One region of the Micromonospora sp. CA-259024 genome, then DNA from elsewhere that is predicted to be linked to it. Evidence: riboswitches for the same ligand, from Rfam matches in the RefSeq annotation. Region 1 holds a riboswitch; each other region holds the start of a gene.
The links. Region 1 has a riboswitch for S-adenosylmethionine ahead of ACQEUX_RS15210 (ABC transporter substrate-binding protein). Riboswitches for the same ligand answer to the same signal wherever they lie in the genome.
Positions count from the first base shown of each region.

Region 2: linked by a shared signal. The riboswitch ahead of thrC (threonine synthase) and the one ahead of ACQEUX_RS15210 (ABC transporter substrate-binding protein) in region 1 are both predicted to bind S-adenosylmethionine.
Region 3: linked by a shared signal. The riboswitch ahead of ACQEUX_RS25195 (aminotransferase class V-fold PLP-dependent enzyme) and the one ahead of ACQEUX_RS15210 (ABC transporter substrate-binding protein) in region 1 are both predicted to bind S-adenosylmethionine.

Region 1 covers NZ_JBNJND010000001.1:3,485,390-3,491,624, reverse strand. Annotated here, with positions in the region: gene ACQEUX_RS15230 (BTAD domain-containing putative transcriptional regulator) at 1-311, shown strand, start outside; gene ACQEUX_RS15225 (Na+/H+ antiporter) at 426-2,000, shown strand; gene ACQEUX_RS15220 (amino acid ABC transporter ATP-binding protein) at 2,029-2,772, opposite strand; gene ACQEUX_RS15215 (amino acid ABC transporter permease) at 2,769-3,554, opposite strand; gene ACQEUX_RS15210 (ABC transporter substrate-binding protein) at 3,594-4,457, opposite strand; SAM riboswitch class IV at 4,730-4,841, opposite strand; gene ACQEUX_RS15205 (amino acid transporter) at 4,929-6,235, opposite strand, start outside.
Region 2 covers NZ_JBNJND010000002.1:1,262,040-1,268,274, reverse strand. Annotated here, with positions in the region: gene ACQEUX_RS25305 (alpha/beta fold hydrolase) at 1-279, shown strand, start outside; gene ACQEUX_RS25300 (ABC transporter permease) at 279-1,145, shown strand; gene ACQEUX_RS25295 (DUF4232 domain-containing protein) at 1,155-1,856, opposite strand; gene ACQEUX_RS25290 (ArsR/SmtB family transcription factor) at 2,273-2,578, opposite strand; gene ACQEUX_RS25285 (DMT family transporter) at 2,669-3,631, shown strand; SAM riboswitch class I at 3,699-3,834, shown strand; gene thrC (threonine synthase) at 3,846-5,132, shown strand; gene ACQEUX_RS25275 (GNAT family N-acetyltransferase) at 5,441-6,235, shown strand, end outside.
Region 3 covers NZ_JBNJND010000002.1:1,240,047-1,246,281, reverse strand. Annotated here, with positions in the region: gene ACQEUX_RS25215 (FAD-binding oxidoreductase) at 1-831, opposite strand, end outside; gene ACQEUX_RS25210 (DUF4031 domain-containing protein) at 900-1,184, shown strand; gene ACQEUX_RS25205 (HD domain-containing protein) at 1,156-1,812, opposite strand; gene ACQEUX_RS25200 (FUSC family protein) at 1,919-3,154, shown strand; gene ACQEUX_RS25195 (aminotransferase class V-fold PLP-dependent enzyme) at 3,168-4,418, opposite strand; SAM riboswitch class IV at 4,489-4,609, opposite strand; gene ACQEUX_RS25190 (PrsW family intramembrane metalloprotease) at 4,633-6,105, shown strand; gene ACQEUX_RS25185 (hypothetical protein) at 6,124-6,235, opposite strand, start outside.

The DNA.
Region 1 (6,235 bases):
ACGCTGCCGCAGCCGCCGTGCGGACTCTTCCGGACGGGCCGCACGATCTGTTGCGGGAGGTGCGACTCTGCCTCGTCGGCCGGGCGGCGCGCGTCCTCGATGACCGGGTCACGATGCAACGGGTCTACGTCGAGCTGCTGCCGGCCGCCGGCGAAGTGGCCGCAGGCAGCGGGGTGCTCACCGTCGGCCCGGTGGCCGGGCACCTCGCCGACCTGGCCGGGGCGATGGGCCGTGACGAGGAAGCGGCCGGGCACCTGCGTGCCGCCCGCGCGGTCACCGCCCGGGGCCGCGCCGCCGTCCCCTCGTCCTGACGCCGCTCCCCGCCCACGGCGACTTGCCGGTTTTCGGGGGAACCAACCGGCGGGTGGGGTCAGATGGAACCACCGGCGTGTCCACCGTCGGCGGACGATCGAGGGGAGTGCGCCGTGGAGGTGCTCATCCTGATCGTGGTGCTGGGCGTCACCGTCATCGTCGGCACCACCCTCGGCGGTCGGTACCGGGTCGCCCCGCCGGTCCTGCTCATCGTGTTCGGGGTGCTGCTCGGGCTCGCGCCACCGCTGTCCGAGCTCACCCTGGAACCGGAACTGGTGCTGCTGATCTTCCTGCCGGCCATCCTGTACCGGGAGAGCCTCACCATCAGCCTGCGCGAGATCAGGGCCAACCTGCCGGTGATCGGGCTGCTCGCCGTGGTGCTGGTGGTGCTCACCATGGTCACGGTGTCGTTCACCGCGCAGGCGTTCGGGGTGAACCCCGCCGCCGCCTGGGTGCTCGGCGCGGTTCTCGCACCGACCGACGCCGCCGCGGTCACCGGCCTGGCCAAACGGCTGCCTCGCAAACTCCTCACCACCCTGCACGCGGAAAGCCTGATCAACGACGGTACGGCCCTGGTGATCTTCGCGGTGACCGTGGGCCTGCTCACCGGCGCCGCACAGCCGGGCATGCTGGGCATCGGCGAGGAGTTCGTCGGGGCCAGTGTCGGTGGTGTGGTCGCCGGTCTGCTGGTCGGGGCCGCCGTGGTGCTGGTCCGCAAGCGGCTCGACGACCCGTTGCGCGAGGGCGCGTTGAGTGTACTGACGCCGTTCGCCGCGTTCCTGCTCGCCGATCTGGTGCACGCCAGTGGCGTGCTGGCCGTGGTGGTCGCGGGTCTGGTGCTGTCCTACGCCGGCCCACGGGTGATCCGCGCCCGGTCCCGGGTGCTGGCGTACGCCTTCTGGGACCTCTCCACGTTCCTGATCAACGGTGGGCTGTTCGTTCTGCTCGGCACGCAGATACCCCGGGCGGTGCGGGGCATCACCAGCACCTCACCCCAGCGGGCTCTGGTGATCGTGCTGGTGGTCACCCTGGTCGTCCTCGGCACCCGACTTGCCTTCGTCTACCTGACCGCGCAGACCGCGAGGCTGCGGCGCCGCCGGATCACGGACCCGGGCCAGGGGCCGCCGAACTGGCGGGTGGGAACCGTCGCCGGCTGGTCCGGTTTCCGGGGCGCCGTGTCGCTGGCCGCAGCACTGGCCGTCCCGACGGTGACGGTCGCCGGTCGACCGGTGGTCGAACGCGACCTGATCATCTTCGTCACCGCACTGGTGATCATCCTCATCATGCTTCTCCAGGGCACCACCCTGCCGCTGGTGGTGCGCTGGGCCCGGCTGGCCGGCGACCCCGAACGCGTCGAGGAGGCCCGGCACGCCCGACGGCGGGCGACCGAGGCAGGCCTGGCCGTTCTGCCCCAGATCGCCGCCGAGATCGGTGCCCGGGAGGAGTCGGTGCGGCGGTTGCAGGCCGAGTACCAGAGGCACCTGGAGGACGTCGACGAGAGCTGCGGGCGTACCGCCGAGGAGCGCCGCCTGGAGCGCCAACTGCGCCTTCGCGTCCTCGCTCACAAGCGGCGCGAGGTCACCCGCCTGCGGGACAACCGGGAGATCGACGACCTTGTGCTGCAGGAGATCCAGGCCGCACTGGACAACGAGGAGATCCGGCTGCTGGGACGCGGGCCCAACGAGTGATCGTCAGCGGCGCGCCGGCCGGCGCGGCTCAGAGCACCTGGGCGAGGAACCGGCGAAGCCGAGGGTGCCCGGCCCGCTCGAAGATCGCCTCGGGTGGGCCGGCCTCCAGCACCACGCCCCGGTCCATGAAGGCGACCGTGTCGGCGACCTGCCGCGCGAAGCCCATCTCGTGGGTGACCACCACCATGGTCATGCCCGCCGCGGACAGGTCGGCCATCACTCCGAGCACGCCCTTGACCAGCTCCGGGTCGAGCGCCGAGGTCGCCTCGTCGAAGAGCATCACCTCGGGCCGCAGCGCCAGCGCCCGCGCGATCGCCACCCGCTGCTGCTGACCACCGGAGAGCTGCGCGGGTCGCACGTCGGCCTTGGCGGCCAGGCCCACCAACTCCAGTTGGGCCCGGGCGACGGACTCCGCCTCGTCCTCGCCGAGCTTGCGGAGCCGGCGCAGCGCGAGGGTGACGTTGCGCAGCACACTCATGTGTGGGAAGAGGTTGAACTGCTGGAACACCATGCCGACCCGCTGCCGCAGCGCGTCCGGGTCGTCGCTCAGGACGCTGCGCCCGTCCAGCAGCACGTCGCCGCGATCCGGCTCGATCAGTCGGTTGATGGTGCGCAGGAGGGTGGACTTGCCCGACCCGGACGGGCCGATCACGCAGGCCGTCGCGCCGCGCGGCACCGTGAGGTCGACGCCGCGCAGCACCCGGTTCGGGCCGAACGCGAGGTGCACGTCGCGTACGTCGAGGCTGACCGAGGTGGTCGTGCCGGTGGTCATCGCCGGTTCCCTTCCGTCGTGGCGGACAGCGCCGACGGGCTGTCGTCCTCGTCGTCCTCGTCGGACGGTGCGGTGGCGGGCCGACCGTTGCGCAGCCGCCGGTCGATCCAGTTGACGACGTGCGTCAGCGGGACGGTCAGTGCCAGGTAGAAGAGCCCCGCCAGTAGCAGCGCCGACTCGTTGCCGGTGGTGGCCGCGTAGTCCTGCCCGATCCGGAACAGCTCGCGCTGGCTCGCCACCAGGCCGAGGAAGTAGACCAGGCTGGAGTCCTTGATCAGCGCGATGAGCTGGTTGACCCAGGCCGGCAGCACCCGCCGGATGCCCTGCGGAATGATCACCAGTCGCATCGCGTCGGCCCAGGAGAAGCCGAGCGCGCGGGCGCCCTCCAACTGGGCGGCCTCCACCGACTGGATGCCGGAGCGGAAGATCTCCCCGATGTACGCGGCCGCGATGAGCGACAGCGCCAGGATTCCCAGCGGGTAGGGGTCCGGTCCCCAGACCTGCATGCCCAGTGGCGCCAACCCGACGCCGATCAGCAGGATGGTCGCCGCTGCCGGTAGCCCCCGGAACACGTCGGTGTAGACCCGCGCCGGCCAGCGCAACCACCGGCTGCGGGAGATGCCGGCGACGGCGAGCAGCAGGCCCAGCACCGAGCCGAGCAGGGCGGCGGAGACCGCCAGGATCAGCGTGTTCGGCAACCCGACGGTCAGCATCTCGGGCAGCGCCTCGCGCATCGCGTCCCAGTCGAAGAAGGTCTCCCACAGGGTGCTCAACGGATCCATCGGTCGCCTCTCCTACCGCCCTGCTCGCTCGTCACCGGTTCAGGACGCGGCCGACGCGGACGCCGACGGCGCCGGCACCGTTCCGCTGCCCGGCTTGAAGTCCGCCGGGATCGGCCGGCCCGGGTAGTACTGCGCCTGCAACCGGCTCCAGGTGCCGTCCGCGATGACCTCGTCGAGGCCCTTGTTCAGCGCCTCGCGCAGCTTGTCGCTGCCCTTGGCGACGGCGTACGCCGTCGGTGCCGGGCTGAGCTGCTTGGCCGCCACGGTGATCTTGCCGTTGCTGTCGGTGGCCGACTTCTCGCCGATCTCCGCCGGAGCGATCCACGCGTCGGCCGTGCCGGCCTTGAGCTGGTTGATCGCGCCGTTGTAGTCCGGCACCCGCACCGGGTCGAGCTGCTTGCCGGTGGCGTAGTCGTCCTGGACGGTGCCCTGCACCACCACGACGCGCTTGCCGGCGAGCTGGTCGAAGCCGGTGATCGGCGAGCCGGCCGGGACGTCCAGGCCGAAGTAGCCGAAGTCATAGCCGTTGCCGAAGTCGACGGTCTTCTTCCGCGCCTCGGTGATGGTGATCGAGGAGCTGCCGACGTCGAACTTGCGGTTGTTGACCTGGGAGAGCAGCGCGGAGAAGTCGGTGCCGACGAACTCGACCTTGAGGCCGAGCTTGCCGGCCACGGCGGTCAGCAGGTCGTTGTCGAAGCCGGTGAACTTGCCGTCCTTGAGGTACACGTTCGGCGGGGCGTCGGTCAGCGTGCCGGCCCGCAGCACGCCCGGCTGCGCCAGGCCGTACGGGTTGGCGGTGGCGTCGGACGAGCTGTCGTCGCCGCAGGCGGTGAGCGCGGTGGCGACCAGGATCGCGGCCGCGCCCAGGGCGGTGGCGCGGGTCAGGGCAGGAAGAAATCGCACGGGTGTCTCCGAAAAGGTCGCGTCTCGGCGCGCACGAGCGTGCGTCGCCGACGGTGCGCCCGATGGGCGTACCGGTGAAGGGGGTTCGGGAAGAGGTTTGCGCTAGTGCGTGGTGCCGCGACAGGCGGCGCTGCACATTCGCATCATGTCCACGTGCCGTCGCCGGGTCAGTGCCGGCGAGGGGCGACCGGCGCGGGGCTCCGCGACGTCGGTCGGTGGGGCGGTGCTGAGGATGCGCATGGTTCTCCCGGGTCTGTGCTGACCTGGGTGCCAGGCCACGCTTGCACCGACGTCGTGCCGGTGCCTGGTCTTCACCCGGGGCACCCCACCGCGGAGGAGGGTTGCCGGCCAGCGAGCCGGGGCTTCGCGCTGGCGCTCATGACCTGGGCCGAGGTTAACAGCAGGAACGGGTGGGTCGTCCAGTGGTTATGACCACGCTCACCGTCCGCGACAGGGTGCCCGGCCCACCGGTCAGCCGGCGTGCACGTGTGGCCGGCGGCGCCGGTCGGGCTCCTGGCGACGCAGGATCTCCCGGGTGACCGAGGCGATCTCACCCTGCCCGAACGCCAGGTACCGCAGGACGTTGCGGCCCGGGCCACCCTCGGTCCACTCGAAGTAGATGTGTGGGCGCCGACGGCTCCGATCACGGATCTCCAGCAGCAGGGCGGCGAGCGCGTTGGGCACCGAGGAACTGGCCAGGCTGAGCACCGGAAAGCGGTCGTCCACCATGCTGCCGCGGACCATCAGCTCGGTCTCGAAGTCCGACGGGTCGGTGACGTGGACCTCGACGAAGATGACGTCGCTGTCGTCGGGGAAGTCGTTGTCCGCCATGGCCTCCGCCAGCCTGGCGCGGTATTCGGCCTCGTCCTGGTGGTCGGGCTCGTGAGCGATGAGGCGAATCCGCCGTCCGGCGCGCTCATCGATCATCCGGGCCGCGGCCGGGTCCAGCTCGACCTGGTCGACCCGCAACTCGAAGGCCCGAGACAGCCGGGAGAGTAGCGAGATCACGATGATCCCGCCGATGAAGAAGGCCGCGATCTTGACACCGTCGGGGCGTTCCACCACGTTCGCCAGCGTGGTGTAGACGAAGATCACCGCGATGGCGCCGAACGCGATGATGCGTCCGCGCTGACGCCGCCGCACCGCCGCGAGCGTCACCGCCGTCGCCGCCGAAGTGATCAACACCAGGACTCCGGTGGCGTACGCGCCGCCCTGCGCGTCCACGCTGGCCTCGAAGACGACCGTGATCAGGAACGCCACCGCGGTGAAGACCAGCACCAGCGGCCGGACGGCTCGGGCCCAGGTCGGCGCCATGCCGTAGCGGGGTAGGTAGCGGGGCACGAGGTTGAGCAGCCCGGCCATCGCCGACGCCCCCGCGAACCAGAGGATGGCGATGGTGGACAGGTCGTAGACCGTGCCGAACACCTCCCCGAGGTGCTCGTGTGCCAGGTAGGCCAGCGCGCGGCCGTTCGCCGGCCCGCCCGGTTGGAAGGCCTCCGGCGGGATCAGCACGGTGGTCGTCACGCTGCTGGTGATCAAGAAGACGCTCATGATCACCGCAGCGGTGGTGAGCAGCCGTCGTGCGCCCCGGATCCGGCCCAGCGGGCGATCCTCCGAGTCCTGCGGGTCACCTCGCACGCTCGGCATGACCGCCACCCCGGTCTCGAAACCCGACAGGCCCAACGCCAGTTTCGGGAAGACCAGCAGCGACAGCCCGACCACCATCCACGGGTCGCCGTGCCCGGTGGTCAGCGTGGTGGCCCAGTCTCCGACCGCGC
Region 2 (6,235 bases), on a different contig from region 1:
CCGGTGGAGGAGATCGTGGGCGAGTCGCCGAGTGTGCTCTTCGACGTCACCGACCCGGTCGCGGCGCGGGCGGTGCTGGACCGACTGCACGGGGTCCGGGTGTTGCCGGAGAGCGACGGCCAACTTGTGGTCGACACCAATGGCACGGCCCGCAGCGAGGTGGTGGCCGAGCTGGTGCGCGCCGGCATCGGAGTGGATCGGGTGGTGCCCCGGCGGCGCCTAGAGGACGCGTTCCTCGCCCTGGTGGGCGAGAACTCTCGGGGAAGCGGTGACCGGTGATGGTTGTTTCCGATGCGGGTGAGGCCCGGGGCTACCGGCCGTCGGCCACCATGCCGTTCGCCGCGGAGTTCCGCCGGCAGGCGTCCCGGCGGCGTACCCAGCTGGCGCTCGGTTTCATGGTGCTGCTGCCGCTGATCATCCTGATCGCGTTCCAGTTCAACTCCGGTGGCGACGACGACAACGGCAACAACGAGTTCGCCAGTCTGGTCGAGCTGGCCACCTCCGGCGGGCTCAACTTCACCCTGTTCTCGATTTTCGTGTCGGCGTCGTTCCTGCTGGTCGTGGTCGTCGCGCTGTTCTGCGGCGACACCGTGGCCAGCGAGGCGAGCTGGGGCAGCCTGCGGTACCTGCTGGCGATTCCGGTGCCCCGGGCCCGGTTGTTGACGGTGAAGCTGGTGGTCGCGCTCGCGTACTCGGGACTGGCCCTGCTGCTGTTGGCCGGCACCGCGCTGGTGGCCGGCACCCTGCGCTACGGCTGGTCGCCGCTGCGCAGCACGGTCGCCGCCGAGCTGGAACCCACCGAGGGGTTGCTCCGGTTGCTGGCTGTGCTCGGCTACCTGGCGGTCGTACTGCTGGTGGTGGCCGGGCTGGCGTTCCTGCTGTCGGTGACCACGGACGCCGCGCTGGGCGCGGTGGGTGGTGCGGTGTTGCTGTGGATCCTGTCCAGCATCCTGAACCAGATCACCGCCCTGGGTGCGCTGCGGGACTTTTTGCCCACCCACTTCAGCGACGCCTGGCTGGGGCTGCTCTCCACCCCGGTGCAGACCGACGACGTGGTGCGTGGCTGCATCTCGGCGATCAGCTACGCGACGCTGTTCTGGGGGTTGGCGTTCTGGCGCTTCACCCGTAAGGACATCACGTCGTAGCCGCTGGTCTCACAACCGGCTGTCGGGCGGGCTCACTGACGACGGCACCGCGCTCGGCGCCGGCGGCGGGGCCGGTCGCGTCGGCACCGGCGTGGACGGGTCGGCCTTCTTCCAGGCGCTGACGCCGATCCGGCCGGTGTTGCCCAGGTCGACCGGCCCGTCCGGGTCGACCTCCGCGGCCGGCTGCCCGGCAGCGGGTGCCACCGTCAGAAACTCCCCGTTGGTGGCGACCACGGTCGAATCGGTGACCAGGTTGCGCCAGAGCAACACGGCGGTGGCCCGCTCGTTGGGAGCGAGGGTGACCGGCCGGGGTGGCTGGTCGAAGCCGGAGGTGATCTCCTTGGCGCCGTTGACCACGCGCAGCATGACCGGCTCGCGCTGCTCGTCGAACACGTGCGGCACCGGGTACCCGTTGAGCTGGTAGGGGCGGTCGCCGCAGTTGACCAGCTCCAGGCCGAGGGCGCGCAGGCCCATCGCGGCGTCCGACCCGGTCGACCGGATCTGGACGCCGGACGCCGGGCACGAGGCCAGCGGGTCGGCACTCGCCGGCGTTGTGCTGGATGCGGCCGGCGGCCGGCTCGGGCCGTCCCCGGCCTGGCCCCGATGGTCGGCCGGAGTGCATGCACCGAGCAGGAGAGCCGCCGCGCCCGTCGCGCCCGCCGCGCCCGCCGCGCTGATCCGGCGCCATGCCGCCGCGTCCTGGGAGATCATCCGCCGATCCTCGCCCATGCAGGCGTCCCACCTCCGACCGGCCCCTGTAGAGCTGCCCCAGATGTGGGCCGGCATCACTGCCCCGCCACGCCTCGATCCTGCCGCCGAGTCGATGGGGCCACCCCTCCCGGTGTGCCTTTGGAGCTGAATCGTCTACGACATCACCTGGCAGGTGGGCCGGATCATTTCTCGGCATGTCAGCCATTCGCCCCGCATCTGGGGCAGCTCGACAGGCCGTACGGGAAGGGGTGAGCGCCCACTGTGCGTCGGTGACCGGTACGGCTGCCTCCCAGGCTGCTCGCCACCGTCGTGCTGACCCCAGCGTCGTTTCCGGCAGGGAGCTTCCCGCGTGCGCCGGTGACCGGGCCCACCCGGCCGGCGTGGGGCTCGCGGTCGGCGAACGGGAGCGGTGCGGGTCAGGCCGGCGGGCGGGGGGTGAGTACCGCGTCCAGTAGGCCGGGGTAGAGCTTGTCCAACTCGTCGCGGCGGAGTCGGACCAGACGGCTGGTGCCGGCGGCCCGGGTGCGGGTCAGGCCCGCTTCGCGCAGCACCTTCAGATGGTGGCTGCGGGTCGCCTTGGAGACGCCGAAGTCGAAGCTGCCGCAGGCGGACTCACCGCCCTGGGCGAGTGCCCGGACGATCTGCAGCCGCACGTCGTCGGCGAGTGCGGCCAGCACGGTGGTGACCGGTACGGCAGTCAGATCGGGTTCGTGCGGCTCCATGTGACCAGTGTAACCCTTGTTCGACAATTATCGAACAACACCCTATGGTCGAGTCGCTGGTTCGACGATATTCGAACATTGGAGTTGACGATGCGATCCCGTGCCGCCGCCTATCCGCTGCTCGCCGTGCTCGGCTGGGGAGTGATGTTCCCGGTCCTGGCCAGCGCGCTGACCCGGGTCGATCCGCTCAACCTGACCACCGCCCGTTACCTGTTGGCGGCCGGCATCCTGGTCGCCATCCTGCTGCTCCGCGAGGGTGCCGGCGCGCTGCGGCACGGCGGCCGGGCGGTCGAGGTGGTGGTGCTCGGCGTGGTCGGCTTCGCCGGCTTCAACGTGTTCACCAATTTGGCACTCGCACACGCGGCCCCGCAGCAGATCGCTCTCTTCGTGGCCACCACGCCGGTGATCACCCAGCTCGTCCGCTGGGCCCGTGACGGCGTACGCCCGAAGCCGCTTCTGCTGGCCCTCTCCCTGGTGGCGCTCCTCGGCGTCGGCCTGGTGATCACCCGCGGGAGCCTGGCCGGTCTCGGCCAGTTCGGTCTCGGCGGCCTGATGATGATCGGTGCCGTGCTCGGTTGGGGCATCTACACGCACGGTGCCAGCCGATTCGGCGAGTGGTCACCGCTGCGCTTCACCACCCTGACCGCGCTCGCCGGTACGGCCGCCATGCTGGCCGCGAGCATCGGCGCCGACGCCGTCGGCTGGCAGCACGCGCCGGCCGCCGCCGACCTCGCGGCGGTCGCTCCGCAATTGGCGTACGCCGTGATCGTGGGTGCCGTGATCGCGGTCCTGGCCTGGAACACAGGCGTGCAGCGACTCGGCGCCGCCAATGCCGCGCTGTTCATGAACCTGGTCCCGGTGACCACCTTCGTGGTGCAGATCGCCCGCGGCTACCGGCCGGAGCCCGTCGAACTGGTCGGGGCCGCCGTCACCATCGCCGCGCTGGTCGCCGCGAACCTCGCCACGCGGGCACGGCCGTCGTCGCCGCCCGGAGCGACGGCGGTCACCGACCCGGTCGCGGTGGTCGACCCGGTGGCGGTGGCCACCCGCTGACCCACTTCCTGGGATGCCCGGTGGAGGCCACGGGCACGGTTGCCTAGACTCGACGGCACAACTGCATACCTCATCCAGAGGGGCTGAGGGATACGGCCCGACGACGCCCCGGCAACCACCCCGCGCGCTCACCGCTGAGCGACCCGCGGGGCAGGTGCCAATTCCGTCCCCGCCGCAGGGTGCGATGCGGGGAAAGATGAGAGGACTCCTCGACATGACGTCGACGCTCGCCGCCTCCGGCATCGACACCTCCGCCAGCCCCGCCCGCGCCCTGGTCTGCCGCGCCTGCTCGGCCCGCTACCCGCTCGCCGCCCAGCACGCCTGCTACGAGTGTTTCGGCCCGCTGGAGGTCGACTACGACACCGCCGCACTGGCCACGGTCACCCGGGAGCAGATCGAGGCCGGCCCGCAGAACATCTGGCGGTACGCCGCGCTGCTTCCCGCAGGTCAGGACCCGGCCAGCCGGGTCACCCTCGACCCGGGGCTGACCCCGCTGGTGGCGGCCCCGCACCTCGCCGCCGAACTGGGCATCACCGCGCCGCTCTGGGTCAAGGACGACAGCGCCAACCCCACCCACTCGTTCAAGGACCGGGTCGTGTCGGTGGCGCTCACCGCCGCGAAGGCGCTCGGCTTCACCCGGTTCGCCTGCGCGTCGACCGGTAACCTGGCCAACTCGGTGGCCGCGCACGCCGCCCGCGCCGGGGTGCCCTCGGTGGTCTTCATCCCCAGCGACCTGGAACAGGGCAAGGTCATCACCACGGCCGTCTACGGCGGCGAACTGGTCGCCATCGACGGCTCCTACGACGACGTGAACCGGCTCTGCGGTGAGCTGGTCGAGACCGACGAATTCGAGGACACCGCGTTCGTCAACGTCAACGTCCGGCCGTACTACGCGGAGGGCTCCAAGACGCTCGGCTACGAGGTGGCCGAGCAACTCGGCTGGCGGATCCCGGCGCAGGTGGTCATTCCGATGGCCAGCGGCGAACTGCTCACCAAGATTGACAAGGCGTTCTCCGAGCTGGTCGAGATCGGCCTGGTCGAGGCACCGGACGGCGGCTGGAAGGTCTTCGGCGCGCAGTCGGCAGGCTGCAACCCGATCGCCACCGCGCTGCACGCCGACACCGACACGATCACCCCGGTCAAGCCCACCGGCATCGCCAAGTCACTCAACATCGGCGACCCGGCCGCCGGCCTCTACGCGCTGGAAGCGGTCCGCCGCACCGGCGGTTGGATGGAGTACGCCGACGACGACGAGATCCGCGCCGGCATCCGCCAGCTCGCCCGCACCACCGGGGTCTTCGCCGAGACCGCTGGCGGGGTGACCGTGGCGGTGCTGCGCAAGCTGGTCGAGTCCGGTCGGCTCGACCCGACGGCGGAGACCGTCGTGTTCAACACCGGCGAGGGCCTGAAGACCATCGACGCGGTGGCCGGTCAGGTCGGCCCGACCCACCACATCAAGCCTTCCCTGCGCGCCGCCCGCGACGCGGGCCTCCTCGGCTGAGCCCTCGCGGCCGCCACGCCACGCCCCGCCGCTTGGGGGACGGGGGATCGCCCGGATGGGGGATCGGGTGGATCCGCCGGGTAACTGGCTTTTCGCAGTGAGTGTGGAAAACCCGCCGCTACGGACTTGACGGCAGGAACCGGACGGCGCAAGATGCTCCGTGCGGGAGGGCATTTCGCCGAAGACTTTTGAAGTTCTTGCGACCCAACGCCGGAGGCGTTGTGCGAGTGTCCCTCCCGACCACGTCCGATCGGGCCAGCGAATAATTCGCTGGCCCGATCGCTTTTCCAGGGTGCACGCTCAGCGGCATGAGCATCACGATCGCGTCGTTCGACGGCGCCGACCAGGCTTCGGTCGACGAGGCGTACCGAATCGGGGCGGCGGCCAACGACGTCGATCTGCCGGACTTCCCGCCGTTCTGCCGGCGCCGCTTCGACGCGCTGTTCCACACACCGATGCCCGGCAACGAGTCGCTCTGGGCGCTGGCCCGGCTGGATGGTGTGCCGGCCGGCTACCTCCAACTGGACCTGCCGCAGCTCGACAACACCGACAACGCCACCGTCGAGCTGGTGGTGCGTCCCGAGCTACGGCGGCGGGGCGTCGGCCGGGCACTGCACGAGTACGGGGTGCGCCTGCTCCGCGAGCACCGGCGCAAGCGGGTGGTCGCGATGACCGTCTCCGCGCTGCCCGACGGGCCGGCCCGACCGGTGGCGGGCGACGCGTTCGCCGCCTCGACCGGCGCCCAGGCCGCGTTGGCCGAGGTGCGTCGCCGGCTCGACATCAGTGAGATCGACCGGGTCGCGCTGAGGGCGGCGCTGGCCGAGGCCCGCCCACGAGCCGAGGGCTATCAGTCGGTCTGTTGGCAGGGGGCGACCCCGCAGGAGTACGTCGCGGACATCGCCTACCTGGACGGCCGGCTGCTCATGGACGCGCCCATGGGAGACGTCCAGTGGGAGCCGGAGCAGGTGGACGCTGAGCGCATCCGTGGCAACGAACGGTCATTGGACGCCCGGGGCCGGCGGCGCTACCACCTCGGGATGCGCCATGAGGCGTCCGGGCGGCTGGTCGCCTGGACCCTGCTGGACGTGAGCGCCTCCACCGAC
Region 3 (6,235 bases), on a different contig from region 1:
CAGGGCCTGCGCGTCGGTCCGCAGCCCCATCGGCTGGTAGGCCTCGATCGCCCGCAGGTGGGTCTGGTCGAGCAACTCCAGCAGGCTGGGAGTGAGCCCGCGGGCCGCGATCTCGGCTACCGCCGTGCCGGCCGCGGCGGTGGACGGGAAGACGGCCACCAGGGTCAGCGATTCCGCCGGTGCGGGCCGCAACGCCACGGTCACCTCGGTGATCACGCCAAGGGTGCCCTCCGAGCCGACGAAGAGCCGGGTCAGGTCGTAGCCGGCCACGCCCTTGGCCGTACGCCGCCCGGTGCGCAGCACCTCACCGGAGGCGAGCACCACCTCCAGGCCGAGCACGTACTCCGTGGTGACGCCGTACTTCACACAGCACATACCGCCGGCGTTGGTGGCCACGTTGCCGCCGATCGTGGACGACTCCCAGGAGCCGGGGTCCGGCGGGTACCAGAGCCCCTGCTTGGCCACCGCGCCGGCCAGCGCCGCGTTGACCACCCCCGGTTGGACCACCGCGATCCGGCTCACCGGGTCGATCTCCCGGATCTCGTCCATCGCGACGGTACTGAGCACCACCGCGCCGTCCACCGCGTTCGCCGCGCCGGCCAGGCCGGTCCGCGCGCCCTGCGGCACCACCGGTACGCCGTGCCGTGCGGCCGCCCGGACCACCGCCACCACCTGCTCGGTGCTCCGGGGGCGGGTCACCACCAACGGCGTTCCGGCGTCGCAGAGGTCGGCCTCGTCCCGCTGGTGCATCCGCAGTAGGTCGGGATCGGTGAGCACGGCGTTGTCACCGAGCGCGGCGCGCAGGTCGTCGAGGAGAGTGGTGGGGGCCATGCAGCCGAGGCTAGGTCGCCGACCGCCGATCATCAACATGATCGACTGTGCGGGATAGCTTGGGCGGCATGCTCTATCTGGACCGGCCTGCCTGGCCGTGGCGCGGTCGGCTCTGGTCGCACCTGATCAGCGATGTCTCGTACGCCGAGCTGCACGCCTTCGCCGAGGCCCTCGGCGCGCCTCGGCGCGGCTTCGACCGGGACCACTACGACATCCCGGCCGACCGGTTCGCGGCGGCGGTGTGGCTCGGTGCCCAGGTGGTGCCGAGCCGGGAGCTCGTACGGTTGCTCCGTGCCGCCGGCCTGCGCCGCCCCAAGCACCTGGTCAGCCCGCGTACTCCGGCCCCCCGCTGAGCGTGGTCAGCTCGCGACGCACGTTGTCCCGGGCGGGCTCCTCCCACCGGCTCGCCAGCGGCGGCAGCCGGAACAGCGCGGGCAGCGCCAGCAGCCCGGTCAACACCGCCGCCCGCCCGGCCCGGAAGGCCGGCTCCGGCACGTGGGCGTACTCCCGTCGGACGGCCGCCGCGTAACGGTCGTACGTGGCCGGCGGCGTGGCCAGCACGGAGAGGTCCGCGTCGCAGAGCAGGGCGCCGTCGCGGTCGTCCGGAGCCACCCTGTGTCCGGCGGTGAGCAGCACCAGTCGGCGTACCTCGGCCACCGCGGGCGCCGGTACCCCGAGCCCGGTGAGCACGCTGTCGGCCAGCGCGGCGCTGTCCCGTTCGTTGGCGTCGCCGGTGGCCCGAGGGTCGTAGACCGCGTCGTGGCACCAGACCGCCAGCCGGACCAGATCGGCCCGGTCGGTCAGCCCGGCGTGCTGGTCCACCACGTCGAGCACGGCGGTCAGGTGGGCCACCGTGTGGTAGTGCCGGTGCGGCTCCCGCCACCGGGCGAGCAGCTCCTCCCCGGCCCGGGTCACCTCCGGTCCGGGCTTCGCGCCGGCATCCCGGGCCGCAGCCCGCCACCGGTCCAGCAGATCAACCACGGCCCGAGTCTGCCGCATCCGGCCGCAACGCGCGGCGCGGGAGGATTCAGCGGGGCCGCCACGGGTAGTCGCGCCCATGGCCGCGGCTCGGGACAAACGACCTCCGATGGTGCGGCGTGCCCCACTGCGCGAGGGCCTGGTCGACATCGACGGCGCACGGATCGCCGAAGCCACCGAACAGCTGCGCCATCGCGGCCGCGCCACCCTGCACGACCGGCTGCACCGGGTACGGATGGCCGGCGGACTCGCCGTGCAGGCCGGGCTGGCTGCCGGGCTCGCATACCTGATCTCGCACAAGCTGCTCGGCAACCCGCAACCGGTGTTCGCGCCGATCTCCGCGGTCGGCACCCTGGCCGCGTCGGTCGGCCAGCGGTTCCGCCGGACCGTGGAGTTGATCGTCGGGGTGGGCATCGGGGTGTTCATCGGCGACCTCCTGATCTACCTGCTCGGCACCGGCGCGTGGCAGCTCGGCCTGGTGGTCACCGTGGCGATCCTGCTCACGATCTTCGCCGGGGCGAGCGTGGCGATCGTCATCCAGGCGGCGGCCACGGCCGTGCTGATCGTGACGCTGAGCCCCTCCACCCAGAATCTGGAGATCCCACGCTTCGTCGACGCGTTTCTCGGCGGTGGGATCGCGCTGCTGGTCACGGCGGTGCTACTGCCGCTGAACCCGCTCCGGGTGATCAACCGGGCCGCCCGGCCGGCGCTGGACCTGCTCGCCACCCAACTCGACGTCACCGCCGACGGCCTGCGCAAACGGGACCGCGCCAGCATCCAAGGGGCACTGGATCGGCTGCGCGACAACAAGGAGGAACTGGCCACGTTGGGCGAGGCGATCGAGGGGGCGAAGGAGACCGCCACCCTCTCACCGGCCCGCTGGCACCGCCGCGACGAGCTGACCCACTACGCGGAGGCGGCCGACCCGATCGACCGGGCGATGCGCAACACCGGCACGCTGATCCGCCGGTCCGTCACCCTGATCGAGGACGAGGAACCGGTGCCCGACCCGATGCCGGACGCGATCGCTCACCTCGCCGAGTCGGTCCGGCTGCTCAAGCACGAGTTCGCCGTCGGCGAGGAGCCGGAGAAGGCTCGGGAGCGGTCCCTGCGGGCGGTCAGCGAAGCCGGCCGGGCGTACGGCGCCGGGGTCGGCTTCTCGGGCAGCGTGGTGGTCGCCCAGATCCGGACCACCGCGAGCGACCTGCTGGTGGCCTCCGGGATCGAGCAGGAGGAGGCGAACCGGTGGATCCGCACCGCCTTCGGGGAGCAGGAGCGGCCGGTCGGTGAGCCGGCCGAGCCCGGCGAGCCGCCGAAGCCGCCCACCGCCCCGCCGGTCGGCTGAACGAGGGCGCGTCTCAGCCCAGCTCGGCGAGCGCGGCGAGCAGCCGGTCCACCTGAGCGTCCGTGCTGCCCAGGCCGATGCTGGCGCGCAGCGCGGTGGGCGGCAGGTCCCGTCGGCCGGTACGCCCCGCCGCCTCGGTGAGCAGCCGCCGGGCCAGCGGGTGGGCGCAGAACAACCCGTCGCGCACGCCGATCCGGTGCTCGCCGGCCAGCCGGGCGGCCACGTCAGCGGAGTCCCATCCGGCGACCACGAACGAGACGATGCCGACGCGGGGCGCGTCCGGGCCGAAGGTGCGCAACTCGACGACGTGCGGCAGGGCGGCGATGCCGGTCCGCAGCCGGGCCAGCAGCGCCTGTTCGCGGGCGGCCAGCGCGGACCGGTCCGCCTCGTCGAGCGCCGTACACACCGCGGCCAGTGCCACCGCGCCGAGCAGGTTCGGGGTGCCGCCCTCGTGCCGTGCCGCTCCGCTCGCCCAGGTCACATCGTGGGTGGCTGGCCCGACGTGGCTGGTGGCGCCACCACCGGCCAGGTACGGCGGGGCGGCGTCCAGCCAGTCCGCGCGACCGATCAGCACCCCCGCGCCGAACGGCGCGTACAGCTTGTGGCCGGACACGGCCAGGTAGTCGACGTCGAGCGTGAGCAGGTCGACCGGGGCGTGCGGGGCGAGCTGCGCGGCGTCGAGCACGATCCGGGCCCCGTGCCGGTGGGCCACCCGGGCCAACTCGGCGACCGGCCACCGCTCACCGGTCACGTTGCTCGCACCGGTCACCGCGACCAGCACCGGCAGCGCCGGGCTGCTGCCCCGGCGCAGCTCGGTGAGGGCGGCGGCGAGGTCGCGTACCGCCCCGTCCGGATCGGTGGGCACCGGGAGCCGGACGGAGCCGCGCGGCCAGGGCAGCAGGTTGGCGTGGTGCTCGGAGGCGAAGGTGACGACGGTCGTGCCGGCGGGCAGCGCTCGGGCCAGCAGGTTGAGCGCGTCGGTGGTGTTGCGGGTGAAGATCACGTGGTCGTCGGCGCGGGCGCCGAAGAAGTCGCCGACCGTCTGCCGCGCCTGCTCGTACGCGAGGGTGCAGCGCCGCGACAGCGCTCCCGCGCCACGGTGCACGCTGGCGTACCAGGGCAGCAGCTCGGCCACCGCGTCGGCGGCGGCCCGCGCGCACGGCGCGCTCGCCGCGTAGTCCAGGTTGATCTCGCCCGGTACGCCGAGAACGTCGAGCGGCCGCGACGGGGCCGCCGCGGGCGCGGCGTCGAAGCGGGTGGGCAGTGCGGGAACGAGAGTGACGGACACGCCGGAACCTCCGGGGTCAGGGACCCCGGGTGCACAGTCGGGACGGGGTCCGCGCTTGCCCAGCACGCCGATCGGGCTGGGCCCGGTCATCACCCGGGGCACCCCACCGCGAACTCGACGAGGGTTGCCGGCCAGCAAGCCGGGGCTTGATGCTGGCGCTCGTGACCTGCCGGCAGCATAGCGGCTACCGATGCGACCGAACCAGCCGGCAGCGGATGGCTACGCTGACCGCATGGCCGACACCCCGCCCGGTTCACCTCCGCCGTCGTCGCCCGCACCCACAGCCCCGTCCGTCGGCGAGGCGCCCCGGATGCCGCTGCGCCGACTGGGCTGGCGGCGGTTCCTGGTGCTGGCCGGGGTGGTGCTGTTCATCGCCGCCTGCGCGGTGTTCATGGTCTTCACGCTCGGCCAGTCGCTCGGTGTGCAGGCCCTGCTGATCGGGGTGGTCGCCGCCATCCTGCCGGTGCCGGTGCTGGTCGCCTGCTTCCTCTGGCTGGACCGGTACGAACCGGAGCCGCTGAAGTATCTGATCTTCTGCTTCGCCTGGGGGGCGTTCGTCTCCACGGCGGCCTCGCTCACGGTCAACGACTTCGCCGCCAACCGCTTCGCCGACTGGGGCCTGCCGTCCGCGCTCACCGGGGTGCTGGTGGCGCCGTTCATCGAGGAGCTGACCAAGGCCCTCGGCCCGATCCTGCTGCTGGTGTTCCGCCGCCGCGAGTGGTCCGGGATCACCGACGGCCTGGTCTACTGCGGGCTCTCCGCGATCGGCTTCGCCATGGTGGAGAACATCCTCTACCTGGGCGGCTACGGCTATGCGACCGGCGCCGACCGGTACGGCCCCGCGACCGGCACGCAGCAGGTCATCGCGATCTTCATCGTCCGGATCCTGCTGTTCGGGTTCGCCCATCCGCTTTTCACCTCGATGACCGGTGTGGGGCTGGGCATCGCCGCCCGGACGGCCGACCGGCGGGTCCGGGTGCTCGCCCCGATCGCCGGCCTGCTGCTGGCGATGATGCTGCACGGCACGTGGAACCTGCTGCCCACGCTGACCCAGGCCACCGGGGAAGCGTTGATCATGCTGTACGGCTTCCTGGGCCTGATGGTGCCGGTCTTCTTCGGCATGGTGGGGCTGGCGATATGGCTGCGCGCCTGGGAGGGGCGGCTCACCGAGCGGACCTTGCCCGACTACGTACGCGCCGGCTGGCTGAGCCCGCCGGAAGTGGCCGCGCTGAGCAGCCTCGGCAGGCGGCACGCGGCCCGCAGTTGGGCCCGGCGGGTGGCCGGGGACGGCGGCGTGCGGGCGATGCGCGGCTACCAGTTCGCCGCCACCCGGCTCGCCCTGCTGCGCGACGGGACGCTGCGCGGCCTGGACCGCAAGCCCGCCGAACAGGAGCGGACCGCCCGCGAGGAGCGGGAGCTGCTGGACGCGATCAGCGCGTACCGGTCGTTCTTCGTGGGCCGGGATCCGCAGGCCCCGGCGGGAGTCTGGGACGGCAGCCGCTACCACCTGCGCTTCCCCGACGGTACGCAACGCCCGGTTGCCGCGCCGGACGAGCCGGTGGTGCCGATCCCGGTGGTGCTGGCCCCTGCTCCGCCTCCGGTGGGGTATCCGCCGCCCGGCTGGCCCGGCCCGCGGCCGGCGGCGCCCTGGCCGCCCGCCTGAGGGCTGGCGGCCTGCCGCTCAGGCCAGCAGGGAGGTGAGGAAGTCACCCAGGCCCTGGAACATCGCGATCAGCCCGGCCCCGATCGCCCTGAACATCTGCGCGGCGCCGTCCGGCCGGAAGGCCATGAAG